2 regions of the Streptomyces sp. NPDC052701 genome follow, and region 2 is predicted to be linked to the other one. Evidence: riboswitches for the same ligand, from Rfam matches in the RefSeq annotation. Region 2 holds a riboswitch; the other holds the start of a gene.

Region 1 (3,394 bases), on a different contig from region 2:
AAGATCCCGGGGGTGGAGGGGACGGACACCCACGTGGCGTTCCGCACGTACTCGCAGCACGACCTGGAGGCGGCGTTCGCGATCGGGCTGGACAACTGACGGCCGGGCGGACGCCGCCACGCTCCGGTCCTCCCCGCCGCCACGCCGCCCGGGTCCCCGCCGGGCGGCGAGACCGTCCCGCGCCCCGCGGGTGATCGCCCCGGGCGCGGGCCCCGCCGCCGGCTCGGGCTCGGGCGGCCGGAGCCGCCGTTCACCGGAGCCGCCGTTCAGGCGGAGGTGTCCGGCACGCACCGCCCGTCCTGCGTGCGGTAGCTCCACCGGGCGCCGTCCCGCACGAGCTCCTTCACGGCCCGCACGAACCGCTCCACGTGCTCGTCCGGCGTCCCCGCGCCGAAGCTGACCCGGATCGCGTTCAGGGCCCTCTCGCCGGGCGCCGCCTCGGGCGCCCCGCACTCGCCCTGCGCCTGCGGGTCGCCGCCGAGCAGGGTGCGCACCAGCGGATGGGCGCAGAACAGCCCGTCCCGCACGCCGATGCCGTACTCGGCGGAGAGCGCGGCGGCGAAGTGGGAGCTGTTCCAGCCCTCGACGACGAAGGAGATCACCCCGACGCGCGGGGCGTCGTCGCCGAAGAGGGACAGGATCCGCACCTCGGGCACGTCGGCGAGCCCCTCGCGCACCGTGCGGACCAGGTGCTGCTCACGGGCGACCAGGGCGTCGAAACCGGCCTCGGTGAGCGCCTTGCAGGCGGAGGCGATGGCGTAGGCGCCGATGACGTTGGGTGATCCGGCCTCGTGCCGCGCCGCCGTCTCGTGCCACTCGACGTCCACGCCCCCGTCCGCGCGCCGGGTGACCTTGCGGCTGGCGCCGCCGCCCGCGAGGTACGGCTCGGCCTCCCGCAGCCAGTCCGCGCGGCCGGCCAGGACGCCGGAGCCGAACGGGGCGTACAGCTTGTGCCCGGAGAAGGCGACCCAGTCGACGTCCAGGTCGCGCACGCTCACCGGGTGGTGCGGGGCCAGCTGCGCCGCGTCGAGCACGATCCGCGCGCCGTGCGCGTGGGCGACCGCCGCGAGCTCCCGCACGGGCCACAGCTCGCCGGTGACGTTCGAGGCGCCGGTGACGCAGACGAGGGCCGGGCCGTCGGGGCCCTCCCCGCCCGGGCGGGGCCGGGAGCCCGGGGAGGGGGCGCGGCCGGCGAGGGCGCGCTCCAGGATCTCGACGGCCCGCCGCGGGCTGTCCGGGGCGTCCAGGCAGGTGACGCGGGCGCCCCGCCAGGGCAGCAGCGCGGCGTGGTGCTCGGTCTCGAAGACGAAGACCTGGCAGCCGCCGGGCAGGGCGGCGGCGAGGAGGTTGAGCGAGTCGGTGGTCGAACGGGTGAAGACCACCTGGTCCTCCTCCCGGCAGTCGAGGAACCCGGCGACGGTCCCGCGCGCGTTCTCGAAGAGCTCCGTGGACAGCTGGGAGAGGTACCCGGCACCGCGGTGGACGCTGCCGTAGTACGGCGCGTAGGCGGCGACGTCGTCCCAGACCCGCTGCAGCGCCGGGGCGCTGGCGGCGTAGTCGAGCGCCGCGTAGGCGACCTCGCCGCCGGTCACGAGGGGCACGGTCACGTCCCGGCCCAGAACGGGCAGCGGGGCACGGACGGACTGGTCGGCGGCAGCGGTGAGGACGGACATGGCTGAACTCCCGTACAGGCAGGCGGAACTCACCACGCGAGCGCGCACGGCTCGAGCGTGGGAGAAGGTGAAAGGGGATGCGGAGGCGGGGCTCTGCGGCCCTAACGCATTCGCTTGCTCACGGAGAGACTCCCTCGAACGACCAGGACCCCTGGTTTCGCGAGGGGTCCGCGCTTGCCGCAGACCTCGCTGCCTGCGGCCTGGTCTTCACCCGGGGCACCCCGCCACGGACGGAGGGTTGCCGGACAGCCGGCCGGGGCCTCATGGCTGTCGCTCATGACCTGGTGAGCATCTTGCCACACGATCACCGACGCGCAAGGGCGCGGTCCGGATACCGGACCGCGCCCCGCGTCGGCTCCCGCGGGTTCAGGCGTTGCTGGCGGCCACCCAGCGCTCCAGGGTCCGCTTCGCCGCCCCCGAGTCGATCGCCTCCGCCGCCTCCTGCATCCCGGCCCGGATCTGCTCCACCAGCGGCGCCCGGGTCGGCCGCAACGCCACCAGGGCGGCCGCCGAGTTCAGCAGGACGGCGTCGCGGACCGGACCGGTCTCGCCGTCCAGCAGGCGCCGCGCCACCTCCGCGTTGTGGGAGGCGTCGGCGCCCCGCAGGGCCTCCACGGGCACCAGGCCGAGGCCGGCGTCCCGCGGGTCGAAGGTCTCCTCGGTCACCTCGCCGTCCCGGACGACCCACACCCGGGACGTCGAGGTCGTCGTCAGCTCGTCGAGGCCGTCGTCGCCCCGGAACACCAGGGAGGAGTTGCCGCGCTCGGCGAACACGCCGGCGACGATGGGCGCCATGCGCGGGTCGGCGACGCCCACCGCCTGGGCCTTCACCCTGGCCGGGTTGGTGAGCGGACCGAGGAAGTTGAAGGTGGTCCGGATGCCCAGCTGGCCCCGTGCCGCCGCCACGTGGCGCAGCGCCGGGTGGAACCGCACCGCGAAGCAGAAGGTGATCCCGGCCTCCTCGGCGACCTCGGCCACCCGCTTCGGCGTCAGTTCCAGGTTGACCCCGAGCTTCTCCAGCACGTCCGAGGCGCCGGACGCCGACGAGGCGGCCCGGTTGCCGTGCTTGACGACCTTCGCGCCGGTGCCGGCGACGACGATCGCCGACATGGTGGAGATGTTGACGGTCCTCGCGCCGTCGCCGCCGGTGCCGACGATGTCGACCGTGTCGCCCGGCACCTCGATCACGTTGGCGTGCTCGTACATCGTGCGGACCAGGCCGGAGATCTCCTCCACCGTCTCGCCCTTGGCCCGCAGCGCCACCGCGAACCCGGCGATCTGCGCGTCGGTCGCCTCGCCCCGCATGATCAGGTCCATCGCCCAGGCGGTGTCGTCCGCGGACAGGTCACGGCCGTCCAGCAGGCCGTTCAGCAGGGCGGGCCAGGTGCGGCCCGCCGCGTTGTCGCCTCCAGCGGGGGTCACAGCGCTCATCAGCCGCTCCTGGTCGTCGTACGTCGGTGGTGGATCCCACCCTATCCAGCCCGGACACGGCGAAGGGCCCCGTCCGAACACCGGACGGGGCCCTTCGACCGTGGCGTGGCGAACGCAGCGATCAGTGGTGGCCGTGGCCGCTCGTGATCTCCCTGTACTCCTCGACGGTGGGCTTCGGGACCTGGGACTCCGGGCCGTAGTAGGCCTTGCTGAGCTTGGTGCGCAGCTTCTCGGTGCCCTTCACCTTGCGCTCGACGCCGTTCTCGTCGACCGCCGGGCCGATCTCGGCC
Region 2 (3,394 bases):
GTCGGCGTGCACGTCGGCGGGGACGTCCAGCATCCGCACGCCGTCCTCGCCCACGCCCCGCCGGACCGCCTCCCGGTCGCCGTCGGACAGCGCCGAGCACACCCACAGCGCGCCCGCGTCCGGGCCGATCGCCGACAGCCCGGACACCAGCCCCCCGCCGCCCCGCCTGGGGTGCAGCGAACCGTCCTCGCGCACCTCGTAGGAGACCGGGCCACGGTTGGAGGCCACCAGTACCTGCGCAGCACCGTACGTTGAAGCCATACGCCTCAACCTAGCCACGCCCCGCCCGCTCAAACGTACGGACCGGCCGTACGCGACCGGAAACACATCCGGTCAGGCGGCCCTGCGCGCCCGGTACTCGGCTATCTCCGCCATCGGCGGCCGCTCCTCGGTGTCCACGGAGTAGGTCCTCGGCTCAAAACCGTCCTCGCCCCGCTCGAACTGGGTGAGGGAGGGCCGGATCAGGTGGCCCCGGGCGAGGCGGAGCTGGGCCGTGCGGTAGATCGCGGCGGCCATCCGGCCGAGCGCCTGCCCGTCCTGGTGCCGGTGCCTGCGCACGCCCACGTCGACCTGGGCGAGGGCGTCCAGGCCCACCAGGTGCAGGGCGTCGACCAGCATGCCGAGCTCCACGCCGTAGCCGACGGGGAACGGCAGCCGTTCCAGCAGGGAGCGGCGGGCCGCGTACTCGCCGCCGAGCGGCTGCACGAAGCCGGCCAGCTGCGGCCAGTGCATGTTCAGCAGCGGCCGGGCCATCAGCTCGGTGACCCGGCCGCCCTGCCCGGCCGCGCCGCCCAGCGGGCGGTCGTACATGGCCTTCACCAGGTCGACGTCCGGGTCGGTGAGCAGCGGGCCCACGATCCCGGAGACGAAGTCGGAGGAGAACTCCCTCAGGTCGGCGTCGACGAAGCAGACGACGTCCCCGGTCGTGGCCAGCAGGGAGCGCCACAGCACCTCCCCCTTGCCGGGGACCGCCGGCAGGCGCGGCAGGATCGCGTCCCGGTGCACCACCGTCGCGCCCGCGGCGGCGGCCACCTCGGACGTGCGGTCCGTGGACCCCGAGTCGACCACGACGAGCTCGTCGACGAGCGGGACCTGCTGCACGAGGTCGTGACGGATGGCGGCGACGATGTCGCCGACCGTCTCCTCCTCGTTGAGCGCGGGCAGCACGACGCTGACCGACTGGCCCGTGGCGCGTTTCGCGGCGAGGATCTGGTGGAGCGGCCGGTCGGTGACGGACCAGGAGCGGGTGCTCAGCCAGCGCTCGACTTCTTCCAGCACGGTCTGCGGCTCCTCACTGTTCGGATCACGGGATCTTCGTGTGATCCATCTCGCGGTTCGGACGACTATCTCAACTGTCCTGGCCGTCGGTTACAGTCTTGGACAACGCGGATGACCATCGCATGTCGGGGGTCACCGCCGTTTCACAACCACATACAGCTCATCCAGAGGGGCAGAGGGACACGGCCCGATGAAGCCCCGGCAACCCTCCAGCCGGTTCTCGTTCCGGCCGCTGTGCGCGCACGGCGGACCGCTCGGCGAGGCTCCCGGCTAGGGAAGGTGCCAAATCCGTCTCACGACGAGATGCGTCGTGAGGAAGATGAGGAGAAAGGGCCTCGCCTCACATGGCTGTGCAGACCGTTGCAAGCACCACCGATTCCGCCGCCTCCGTCGACCTGGGCCCCGCCGCGGCGCTGTCCTGCCGCGAATGCGGCCACCGCGTCCCCCTCGGCCCGGTCTTCGCGTGCGAGGAGTGTTTCGGCCCGCTGGAGATCGCCTACGACTTCTCCGCCCACCGGCCCGAGGAACTGCGCAGGCGGATCGAGGCGGGCCCCGCGAACATCTGGCGCTACGCGCCGCTGCTGCCGGTCCCGGCCGACGTGGCCGGCAAGCCCAACCTCAACCCCGGCTGGACCAAGCTGGTCAAGGCCGACAACCTGGCGCGCGAGCTCGGCGTGACCGGCGGGCTCTACGTGAAGGACGACTCCGGCAACCCGACGCACTCCTTCAAGGACCGCGTCGTCGCCCAGGCCCTGGAAGCCGCCCGCGCCTTCGGCTTCACCACCCTGTCCTGCTCCTCCACCGGCAACCTGGCCGGCGCCGTCGGCGCCGCCGCCGCCCGCGCCGGCCTGCGCTCCTGCGTGTTCATCCCGCACGACCTGGAGCAGGGCAAGGTCGTCATGGCCGCCGTCTACGGCGGCGAGCTGGTCGGCATCGAGGGCACCTACGACGACGTCAACCGCTTCTGCTCCGAACTGATCGGCGACCCGGCCGGCGAGGGCTGGGGCTTCGTCAACGTCAACCTGCGGCCCTACTACGCGGAGGGCTCCAAGACCCTGGCGTACGAGATCTGCGAGCAGCTCGGCTGGCGGCTGCCGGACCAGATCGTCGTGCCGATCGCCTCCGGCTCGCAGCTCACCAAGATCGACAAGGGGCTGCGGGAGCTCATCGCACTCGGGCTGGTCGAGGACCGGCCGTACAGGATCTTCGGCGCGCAGGCCGAGGGCTGCTCGCCGGTCTCCGCCGCCTTCAAGGCGGGCCACGACGTGGTGCGTCCCCAGAAGCCGAACACCATCGCCAAGTCCCTGGCCATCGGCAACCCGGCGGACGGCCCCTACGTCCTGGACATCGCGCGCCGCACCGGCGGTGCCGTGGAGGACGTGACGGACGAGCAGGTGGTGGACGCGATCAGGCTGCTGGCCCGGACCGAGGGCATCTTCGCCGAGACGGCGGGCGGCGTGACGGTCGGCGTGACGCGCAAGCTGATCGAGGACGGCGTCCTCGACCCGACGAAGACGACCGTCGTGCTGAACACCGGCGACGGCCTGAAGACCCTCGACGCGGTGGCCGGCACCGGCCTGACCGCCACCATCCGCCCGACCCTGGACTCCTTCCGAGAGGCTGGCCTCGCATGAGCGTGACCGTCCGCATCCCCACCATCCTGCGCACCTACACCGGCGGCCGGGCCGAGGTGACCGCCGAGGGCGCGACCCTGGCCGAGGTCATCTCGGACCTGGAGAAGAACCACACGGGCATCGCCGCCCGGGTCCTGGACGACCAGGGCAGGCTGCGCCGCTTCGTCAACGTGTACGTCGACGACGACGACGTCCGCTTCGAGCAGGGCCTGGAGACGGCCGTCCCGGACGGCGCCGGCGTGTCCATCATCCCGGCGGTCGCCGGAGGCTGACCGGGACTGCTCGTTACCTTCGGTAAGCGACGTCACCGAGAGTTCACTGAATTGCCCCCTCCGCGAGAGAAGCGGAGGGGGCAATTCAGTGTGATTGAGCGCGGTACAGTTGGGGAACACGATGCCGGTCCCTTGATCGGGAACTTCGAATTCCTGCCGCGCGCCCGACGATATGTAGCCAAAGTGTGGGCGTCTTTCGCGGCTTTTGTG

The links. A riboswitch is a leader RNA that binds a small molecule or an ion and turns the genes downstream of it on or off. The one in region 2 is predicted to bind S-adenosylmethionine.
Region 1: linked by a shared signal. The riboswitch ahead of AB0L29_RS06445 (aminotransferase class V-fold PLP-dependent enzyme) and the one ahead of thrC (threonine synthase) in region 2 are both predicted to bind S-adenosylmethionine.

What each region holds. Positions count from the first base shown of each region.
Region 1 covers NZ_JBFATO010000003.1:311,936-315,329, forward strand. The annotation lists gene AB0L29_RS06440 (Lrp/AsnC ligand binding domain-containing protein) at 1-99, shown strand, start outside; gene AB0L29_RS06445 (aminotransferase class V-fold PLP-dependent enzyme) at 267-1,673, opposite strand; SAM riboswitch class IV at 1,839-1,955, opposite strand; gene trpD (anthranilate phosphoribosyltransferase) at 2,040-3,104, opposite strand; gene AB0L29_RS06455 (cytochrome bc complex cytochrome b subunit) at 3,226-3,394, opposite strand, start outside.
Region 2 covers NZ_JBFATO010000002.1:124,599-127,992, forward strand. The annotation lists gene AB0L29_RS03645 (trehalose-6-phosphate synthase) at 1-261, opposite strand, end outside; gene AB0L29_RS03650 (glucosyl-3-phosphoglycerate synthase) at 334-1,278, opposite strand; SAM riboswitch class I at 1,436-1,604, shown strand; gene thrC (threonine synthase) at 1,623-2,912, shown strand; gene AB0L29_RS03660 (MoaD/ThiS family protein) at 2,909-3,184, shown strand.